DNA from 2 places in the Clostridium carnis genome. Region 2 is predicted to be linked to the other one. Evidence: predicted binding sites of a transcription regulator. Region 2 holds the regulator's gene; the other holds the start of a gene.
What was found. The regulator Rex, encoded in region 2, represses fermentation and respiration genes when NADH is low (regulators of the CRP and FNR family bind a similar motif). The targets are predictions, from matches to a motif close to ATTGTTAANNNNTTAACAAT.

Region 1 (5,384 bases), 890 kb from region 2:
GGTACAATAAAGGAACTTTGTATGCCAGCCGGTATGGGGGTAAGGTTAGATAGTGCAATTTATTGTGGATATAAAATTCCACATAATTATGATTCTATGGTTGGAAAGTTAATTACATTTGCCAAAACTAGAGAAGAAGCAATAATTAAGATGAAAAGATCTCTTCAAGAATTTGCAGTTGGTGGAGTTATAACAAATATAGACTTTCAATATTGGCTTATTCAACAAGAAGAATTTTTAAATGGTAATTATGATACTTCATTTTTATCAGAAAAGATGGTGAAGAAAGATGCTTAAGGATTTATTTAGAAAAACTCAATATGCCACTGTAAGTAAAATGGCTTTTACTAAATTAGAAGAAGTAAAACCTAATATACCTTCAGGTATGTGGAGTAAATGTGAAAGCTGTGGAAGTATATTATATACTGAAGATTTAAACTCAAACCTTCATGTTTGCAATAGATGTAATTTTCATTTTAGAATTGGAGCTAAAGAACGAATAAGACAATTTTGTGATAAAGATACTTTTAATGAACTTTTTAAAGAGATAAAAACACAAAATCCATTAAATTTTAAGGGGTATGAAGAAAAGATAAAAAGTTATAAAGAAAGCTCAGGAAATGATGAAGCGGTAGTTGTAGGTATATGTAAACTAAATGGTTTAAAGATAGCACTAGGGGTTATGGATAGTTATTTTATGATGGGAAGTATGGGCACAGTAGTTGGAGAGAAAATTACAAGACTAGTTGAATATGCAACTAAAAATAAACTTCCTTTAATTATTTTTACAACTTCAGGTGGAGCCAGAATGCAGGAAGGAATATTTTCTTTAATGCAAATGGCAAAAATTTCAGCTGCATTAGCAAAGCATAGTGAAAAAGGATTACTTTATATTACTGTATTAACAAATCCAACAACAGGTGGAGTAACGGCAAGCTTTGCTATGGAAGGTGATATAACTTTAAGTGAACCTAGTGCATTAATTGGATTTGCAGGAAGAAGAGTTATTGAAAATACAATAAAAGAAAAATTACCAAATGATTTTCAAAAAGCAGAGTTTTTACTTAAAAAGGGATTTATAGATGATATAGTTCATAGAAAAGAATTAAAGAAAAAGATATATATAATATTAAGTCTTCACGGGGTGATTGAGGATGAATAAGGATATAATAAAAGATATTAATTCATGGGATAAAGTAAATATAGCAAGACATAAAGATAGACCAAATGGAAAATATTATATAGAAAAGATATTTAGTAATTTTATAGAGTTACATGGAGATAGAAATTTTGGTGATGATAAGGCAATAATAGGAGGAATAGCTTCAATTAATGGAATAAATGTAACTGTTATTGCAATAACAAAAGGAGAAAACACAAAGGAAAATATAGAGAGAAACTTTGGGATGCCTAATCCAGAAGGTTATAGAAAAGCATTAAGGCTTATGAAACAAGCAGAAAAATTTAATAGGCCAGTTATATGTTTTATAGATACTCCAGGTGCATTTTGTGGAATAGGAGCTGAAGAAAGAGGTCAAGGTCAGGCGATTGCACAAAATTTAATGGAAATGAGTAGATTAAAAACACCCATTATATCAATAATAATAGGTGAAGGTGGAAGTGGTGGAGCATTAGGTTTAGCAGTGGGAGATAGAATTTTAATGTTAGAACATTCAATTTATTCAATTTTATCTCCAGAAGGTTTTGCATCAATATTATGGAAAGATGGAAGCAAAGCAAAGGAAGCTTCAGAAGTTATGAAAATAACAGCTCAAGATTTAAAGGAATTTAATATTATAGATAAAATTATTAGAGAGCCAAGAGGTGGAGCTCATAGGCATAAAATTAGAATGGCTATAGGAATAAAAAAAGAAATATTAGATTTATTGAAAGAGCTTGAAAATATAGATAAAGATACTTTATTAGAAGAAAGATATAATAAATTTAGGAATATGGGAAATTTTTAATGTATAGTATAATTAAAAATTAGATTTTAATAAAGTACTCCCTTTTTTATATATATAAATTGTTATAGATGAAAAAATATGATATTATTAAAAAAACATAAAATAGAAAAAGGGGGGGCATCATTGGGAAAGTGTAGTTTGGAAGTTGCACAATATGCAATAAAGATGGCTATTTCTTCCAGAGAAGAAGAAGAAGATTTAAAAAGAGAGTTTAAAAAGCTTGGAATATTAGCTACAGCAGTAAATATTGGTGGTAACATAAATGAATCTACATCTAAAATCTTAGAAAGAGCGTTAGTGGCTTCAAAAAGAAATAACGTTATAAGAGAAGAACACTTACATGAAGGTGGAGTTATTGGAGCAACAAGAGATGCCTTGATGCAAGTATGGAATAGAGCTAGTGGTCAAAATGTTGGTGGGAAAATAGGTATAGCTAGGAGTGGAGAACATTTAAGCGTTTGTATTTTTTTAAGTGTTGGTTTATTACATTTAGATGAGGTTGTAATAGGAATTGGACATAGAGCTGTTCCAAACTAAATAAATTAAAGAAAAATAAGCTATTTGCATTTGCAAATAGCTTATTTTTACATATTTTTTAATATTATTAACCTTTATAAAAAGAGTTTCTATATTAAAGATTATTTTACAAATGAATATAATTTACATTAAAAAATATAATAGCTAAAACAATTGAAATTTTACATAATTTTATATTTATATAAAAAAACGGTTAAGATTGTTATATTAATAACGAAGTTTTAACACTATATTCTAAAATGTCATAAAGTTAAAGAAATTTTAATGGAATTTACAATTTGTAGAAAATGTTAAATCGCATTAATAATAATAAAATAAAAATATAAAAAAAATAAGAATAATAATAAATTTTAAGGTAAAAATAGATATAAATGTTGAAAAAGAATAAGAAATTTAATAAGAAATATAGGGTGTAAGGGAGTGTTTTAGAAAAAAAGAAAATAATAGAAAAAAATAAAAGAAAAAAGATTGACAAAAAATAAACAATGTAATAAAATAAATTTGTAATCAGTTATGAGAACAAAATAAATTTTCAAATAATATTGAAAAAACTAAAATTAATATATATTGTAGGGGGAATAACAATGGCAGTAACAAATGCACAAGAGTTAACTCAAAGAATTAAGGAATTAAGAGCAGCACAAAAGGTGTTTGCTACATACACACAAGAACAAGTAGATGAAATATTCAGACAAGCAGCAATGGCGGCGAACGATAACAGAATTAAGCTTGCTAAAATGGCTGTAGCAGAAAGTGGAATGGGAATAGTAGAAGATAAAGTTATAAAAAACCATTTTGCAGCAGAATATATTTATAATCAATATAAAGATATGAAAACATGTGGAATTATAGAAGAGGATCATACATATGGTATAACTAAAGTTGCTGAACCAATAGGAGTTATATCTGCCATAGTTCCAACTACAAATCCAACATCAACAGCTATATTTAAAACTTTAATAGCTTTAAAAACAAGAAATGCTATAATAATATCACCTCATCCAAGAGCTAAAAATGCTACAATTGAAGCAGCTAGAATAGTTTTAGATGCAGCAGTTAAAGCTGGAGCTCCAGAAGGAATAATAGGTTGGATTGATGAACCATCAGTAGAATTATCTCAAAATGTTATGAGAGAATCAGATATAATTCTTGCAACAGGTGGCCCAGCCATGGTTAAGTCAGCTTATTCATCAGGAAGACCAGCTTTAGGAGTTGGAGCAGGAAATACTCCAGCAATTATCGATGAAACAGCTCATATAAAAATGGCTGTAAACTCAATACTTCTTTCAAAGACTTTTGATAATGGTGTTATATGTGCATCAGAACAAAGTATATTAGTTATGGATGAGATATATGATGAAGTTAAAAAAGAATTAGCTGCAAGAGGAGCATATATCTTAAAAGGTGAAGAAATAGATAAAGTTAGAAAGATAATATTAAATGAAAAAGGTGGCTTAAATGCTAATATGGTTGGTCAATCAGCTTATAAAATTGCTGAAATGGCAGGAGTTAATGTTCCAACAACAGCTAAGGTGTTAGTAGGAGAAGTTGAATCAGTAGAATTAGAAGAACCGTTCTCACATGAAAAGTTATCACCAGTTTTAGCAATGTATAGAGTTAAGTCATTTGATGAAGCTTTAACAAAAGCTTGTAGATTAATAGAATTAGGTGGTATGGGTCATACTTCAGTATTCTATACTGATCAAATAAAATCAAGAGATAGAATTGAAGCTTTTGGAGCAGCAATGAAAACTGCTAGAACTCTTATAAATATGCCAGCATCTCAAGGAGCTATTGGAGACGTATTTAACTTTAGATTAGCACCATCATTAACTTTAGGTTGTGGATCATGGGGAGGAAACTCAGTTTCAGAAAATGTTGGTCCTAAACACTTAATAAATGTTAAGAGTGTAGCTGAGAGGAGAGAAAATATGCTTTGGTTTAGAGTTCCAGAAAAAACTTACTTTAAATATGGTTGTTTACCAGTAGCTCTTCAAGAATTACATGAAATGGGTAAAAAGAAAGTATTTATAGTAACAGATAAAGTATTGTTTGAATTAGGATATACAAATAAAATTACTGATGTATTAGAAAGATATGGAATACAATATAAAATATTCTCAGATGTTGAACCAGATCCAACATTAAAGACAGCTAAGGCTGGAGCAAAAGAAATGTTAGCATTTAACCCAGACGTAGTATTATCACTTGGTGGTGGATCAGCAATGGATGCTGCTAAGATTATGTGGGTTATGTATGAACATCCAGAAGTTAGATTTGAAGATTTAGCTATGAGATTTATGGATATAAGAAAGAGAGTTTATAGATTCCCAACAATGGGTGATAAAGCTATGATGGTTGCAGTAGCTACTTCAGCTGGTACAGGATCAGAAGTTACTCCATTTGCAGTTATTACAGATGAACAAACAGGAGTTAAGTATCCACTTGCAGATTATGAACTAACTCCAGATATGGCTATAGTTGATGCAGAACTTATGATGACTTCTCCTAAGGGATTAACAGCTTGTGCTGGTATAGACGTATTAGTTCATGCTATAGAAGCTTATGTATCAATAATGGCATCAGAATATACTAATGGATTATCATTAGAAGCTATTAGATTAGTATTTAAATATTTACCAGATGCATATAATGAAGGAACTACTAATGTTAAGGCAAGAGAAAAAATGGCCCATGCTTCATGTATGGCAGGTATGGCATTCTCAAATGCATTCTTAGGAATTTGTCACTCAATGGCTCATAAGTTAGGTGCATTCCATCACTTACCACATGGTATGGCTAACTCATTATTAATAAATGAAGTTATTAAGTTTAATGCAGAAGATGCACCAACTAAACAAGCAGCATTTGCACAATACA
Region 2 (5,384 bases):
TAATTTCTTTATTGCTCCTGCTAAAGCTTTTGAAGTAGCTAGTGTATCTGCACCTGCAAATGCTCTATCAGTTATTAATATCGCTTCGTCAGCTCCCATGCATAAAGCTTCTCTTAATGCATTTTTAGCTTGTGGTGGTCCCATACTAACTACAGTAATAGTTGCACCTGAATTTTCTTTTATTGCTAAAGCTGCTTCTAAAGCATGCTTATCTTCTGGATTTATAATTGATGGAACTCCATCTCTTATAAGGGTTCCTGTTTTAGGATCAATTTTAACAGCTGTTGTATCTGGAACTTGCTTTAAACAAACTACTATATTCATCTATAAGTCCTCCTCTATCTTAATGCGCTTCCAGCGATAACCATTTTTTGAACTTCTGAAGTTCCTTCATATATTTCAGTTATCTTAGCGTCTCTCATCATTCTTTCTACTGGATATTCTTTAGTGTATCCATATCCACCAAATATTTGAACTGCTTTAGTTGTAACTTCCATAGCTACTTCAGCAGCGTAAAGTTTAGCTCTTGCTGCATCTACTGAATAAGGCATTTTAGCTTCTTTTAAGCATGCTGCTTTATAAACTAAATGTCTTGCAGCTTCAATTTTAGTATCCATTTCTGCTATCATCCATTGTAAACCTTGGAATGCAGCAATTGGTCTACCAAATTGTTTTCTTTCTTTCATATAAGCTACAGCTTCTTCAAAAGCACCTTCTGCTATTCCTAATGCTTGTGCTGCTATACCAATTCTTCCTCCATCTAGAGTCTTCATTGCTATACCGAAGCCTTTACCTTCTTGTCCAATTAAATTTTCTTTTGGAACTATACAATTAACCATAACTAATTCTGTTGTAGAAGATGCTCTTATTCCAAGCTTTTCTTCTTTCTTTCCTATAGAGAAACCTGGGAAGTCTTTCTCAACTATAAATGCTGAAATTCCCTTTGTTCCTTTACTCTTATCTGTCATAGCAAATATAATAAATGTTTCAGCAACTCCACCATTTGTAATAAATATCTTTGATCCATTTAATACATAGTGATCATCTTCTAAAACTGCAACTGTTTGTTGTCCAGCTGCATCTGTACCTGCGCCTGGTTCAGTTAAACCAAAAGCACCTAGCTTTTTACCAGTTGCAAGGTCTTTTAGATATTTTCCTTTTTGAGTTGGATTACCAAATTGTTCAATAAGCGAAGCACAAAGTGAAGTATGTGCTGATACTATAACACCTGTTGTACCACAAACTTTTGATAATTCTTCAACAGCTAATATATAAGAAAGAGTGTCTCCACCAGCTCCACCATATTCTTTTGAAAATGGAATACCAAGCATACCTAGTTTAGCCATTTTTTGAACGTTTTCCATTGGAAATCTTTCTGTTTCATCGATTTCTGCTGCAATTGGTTTTACTTCGTTTACTGCGAATTCTCTAACCATTTGTCTTACTAATTCTTGCTCTCTAGTTAATTGGAAATTCATTTAATTTTACCTCCCTATGTTTACACCTTTTTAATTCACCAAAATATTTGACTATTTATTTTTTAATGATAATTCTGACTATTTATTTTGGAAACTTTTTTCTCTTCTTTCAATAAAAGCACTCATTCCTTCTTTTTGGTCTTCTGTTAAGAAACACTTCCCAAAATCTTCTGCTTCTATAACGATTGCAGTATCTATATCTACTTGCATTCCTCTATTTATTGCATCCTTACAAAGTTTAACTGCTATTGGTGCATTTGCAATTATCATGCCTGCCATTTTCTTTGCTTCTTCCATTAAACTTTCTAAAGGTACTACCTTATTTACTAATCCCACTCTTAAAGCTTCATCTGCTTTAATTATTGCTCCTGTGTAAATCATTTCCTTAGCTTTTCCTTGTCCAACTAATCTTGGTAATCTTTGAGTCCCACCAAAACCAGGAGTAATTCCAAGCCCTGCTTCAGGTTGTCCAAATTTAGCCTTTTCTGAAGCTATTCTTATATCACAAGCCATTGCTATTTCACATCCACCACCTAGTGCAAATCCTGATATAGCTGCTATTACTGGCTTATCTAAATTTTCTAATCTTCTGAAAACTTTATTTCCAAGAAGTCCAAATTCTTTTCCTTGTTCTTCATTTAAATCTTTCATCTCAGCAATATCTGCACCAGCAACAAATGATTTTTCACCAGCTCCTGTTAAAATTACGCAGTAAATATCTTTATCACTTTCTAGATCTGTTAAAATTGTATTTAAATCTACAAGTGTTTCTGAGTTTAATGCATTTAATGCCTTAGGTCTATTGATTGTAACAATAGCTAAATTCCCCTCTTTTTCAAGAATTACATTTTTTAATTCCATGTAAAATCCTCCCTTTACCCAACTTTTATATTTAAAGTTAATTTACTGACCATAAAATTGTTATAAGATTAACAATTAAATAAAAAAAATAATTGAAGCCTTAACTTCAATTATAATTATAAACCTTGAATTTTTCTTTTGCAATAACTATTTCTATAATAAGATAACTTTTACAATATTATGAATCTACTCTTTATCACCTTTATGTAATAAATATATTAGAGTTAATAAACTTTCTGATAAATGTACATTTTCTACTATAACATCTTCTGGAACTACTAAATCAACAGGTGCAAAATTCCAAATACCATTTACTCCACCTTCAACTAAGACATCACATACCTTTTGCGCATTAATTCTAGGCACACAAATCATTCCTACGTCTATATTATTTTCTTGTAAATATACACTTAATCCATCTATATCTTCTATCTCTATATCTCTAATTTTCATTCCAATTAATTTAGGATTAGCGTCAAAAATCGCTTCTACTGTTAACCCTAACTTAGAAAATCTACTATAGTTTGCAATTGCCTGACCTATATTACCAGCACCTATGATTATACCTTTATAATCTTTATTAAGACCTAAAATTAGACTTATTTGATTAAATAAATCTTTAACATTATATCCATAACCTTGCTGTCCAAAATCACCAAAACAATTTAAATCTTGACGTATTTGAGATGCTGTAAATCCTATTTTTTCACCTAATTCTTTGGATGAAATTCTATCAACGTCATTTCTCATTAATTCTTGTAGATATCTATGATATTTTGGTAATCTCTTTATTACAGCCATAGAAATATTTTTTTTCTTTTCCATACTGTGTATCTCCTAACCAAATTTATTTTTAATAGTATAACCGTATTAACAAATAATACTATTATATACTTTATTTATATTTTATATTGTAACACCTTTATACAATTTTTAAAACTATTTGAGTTATCTATTTAACAAAGTTTATTATTTTATCTATAATTCCTGTATGCTCTAATAAAATTTTTGCCCCTATGCATATTAATATTATTCCACCAACTACTTCCGCTTTCCCTTGAAGTAAATTTCCACATATTTTTCCTAAATATACCCCTAATATGCATATTATCATTGTAACTACTCCAATTATTAATGCGGATGTAATTATATTTGCATTTAAAGCTCCAAGACTTACTCCAATTGCTAGTGCATCTATGCTTGTAGCTATAGATAATATAAACATTCTTTTATTTGAAAAATCTACTTCATTTTCTGATTCTTCATCATTAGATTTTAATCCTTCATAAGCCATTTTTCCTCCTATAATTCCTAAAAGTAAAAATGCTATCCAGTGATCAAAGCCTTCTATATACTGTTTAAAGTTATTTCCTAAAAACCACCCTATTACTGGCATAACCCCTTGTGCTATACCAAAAAATATACCTGACTTAATTGCTAAATAAGTCTTTTTATCTTTAGTTACTTTAAGTCCAGTTGTTAACGATACTGCAAAAGCATCCATTGCTAATCCTATCGCTATTAAAAGAATACTTATTAAGTTCATACTTTGCCTCCATAGTCATAAAAATACATTTATCTATTTAAAATTCCATATTACCCCTTTATCTTTTGTAAAAATCTTAATTATATTATTAATTAATTAAAAAATTTTCAAAAAAATTAATTTATCATTATAAAAATAAGACTTATGTATAACGCAGCAGATTCGTTATACATAAGTCTCTAAATTTATACAAACCACCTATAAACCTAGTATTTATAGGGTTTGTAATCAAGATCAATGATCTTGTATGCTTCCCTTATGCCTGAAATGTTCTCAACCTAATTCATTATATTTAAAATGATGAAATTTGTCAACAACATTAAAATAATAATTTTTCCTCTTTAAATATCACTCTAATTGCTACTTTAAACATCTAGTAGAATTCAATACTGCTATAACAGTAACTCCAACATCTGCAAAAACAGCTTCCCACATATTTGCCATACCTAAAGCACCAAGAATTAAGACTAAAACCTTTATTCCCAATGAAAAAATAATATTTTGCCATAATATTTTATTTGTTTTTCTTCCTATTTCTATTGCATCTACTAATGCTTCTGGATTATCTTTCATTAAAACTACATTTGCTGCTTCTATAGCTGCATCTGAACCAATACCACCCATTGCAACTCCGATATCTGCTCTTGCTAATACTGGTGCATCATTTATTCCATCCCCTACAAATATGACCTTGCCCTTTTGTGATTTTTTATTTATTAAATCTTCAATTTTTTCTACTTTATCTGCTGGTAATAGCTCAGAATAAACTTCATCTATACCTATTATATTTTTAACTTTTTCTGCAACCTTTTTATTATCACCTGTTAGCATTACAGTTTTAGACACCCCTATATCTCTTAGTTGTTTTATTGCAGATTTAGAACTCTCTTTAATTTCATCAGAAATTACTATATTTCCTTTATATTTTCCATTTATAGCTATATGAATAATTGTTCCTATAGACTCCTTATTTTCATAAGAAATATTGAACCTTTCCATTAACTTATAATTACCTAAAAGAACTTCATTACCATTGATATTAACTTTAATTCCATGACCAGATATTTCTTCATAATTATTTATTTCATCTTTATTTATATCTTTTCCATATTCCTTAACTATTGATTGTGCTATAGGATGATTAGATAAACTTTCTCCAAATGCTGCTATTTTTAATAGTTCATCTTTTTCAATATTTAAATTATTTATTTCAGTTACTTTAAATACACCTTTAGTTAAAGTTCCTGTTTTATCAAAAACTATAACTTCAACATCTTTTAATGCTTCTAAATAATTTCCACCCTTAACTAAAATTCCTTTTTTAGATGCCCCGCCAATTCCTGCAAACAACCCTAATGGAATAGATACAACTAATGCACAAGGACAAGATACAACTAAGAAAATAAGAGCTCTATATATCCAATCTGAAAATACTGCATCTTTTATTAATAATGGTGGTAATATTGCTAAAGCTAATGCTGAAATTACTACAATAGGAG

Region 1: the regulator Rex is predicted to act here: its motif matches at 2,972-2,991, upstream of adhE (bifunctional acetaldehyde-CoA/alcohol dehydrogenase).

The regions. Positions count from the first base shown of each region.
Region 1 is NZ_BAAHYS010000001.1:2,590,561-2,595,944, forward strand. Features, by position in the region: gene ACYQ1T_RS12495 (acetyl-CoA carboxylase biotin carboxylase subunit) at 1-297, shown strand, start outside; gene accD (acetyl-CoA carboxylase, carboxyltransferase subunit beta) at 290-1,162, shown strand; gene ACYQ1T_RS12505 (acetyl-CoA carboxylase carboxyltransferase subunit alpha) at 1,155-1,967, shown strand; gene ACYQ1T_RS12510 (HutP family protein) at 2,091-2,504, shown strand; gene adhE (bifunctional acetaldehyde-CoA/alcohol dehydrogenase) at 3,089-5,384, shown strand, end outside.
Region 2 is NZ_BAAHYS010000001.1:1,699,401-1,704,784, reverse strand. Features, by position in the region: gene ACYQ1T_RS08140 (electron transfer flavoprotein subunit beta) at 1-324, opposite strand, end outside; gene ACYQ1T_RS08135 (acyl-CoA dehydrogenase) at 339-1,478, opposite strand; gene ACYQ1T_RS08130 (short-chain-enoyl-CoA hydratase) at 1,557-2,339, opposite strand; gene ACYQ1T_RS08125 (redox-sensing transcriptional repressor Rex) at 2,526-3,164, opposite strand; gene ACYQ1T_RS08120 (manganese efflux pump MntP) at 3,292-3,885, opposite strand; gene ACYQ1T_RS08115 (heavy metal translocating P-type ATPase) at 4,246-5,384, opposite strand, start outside.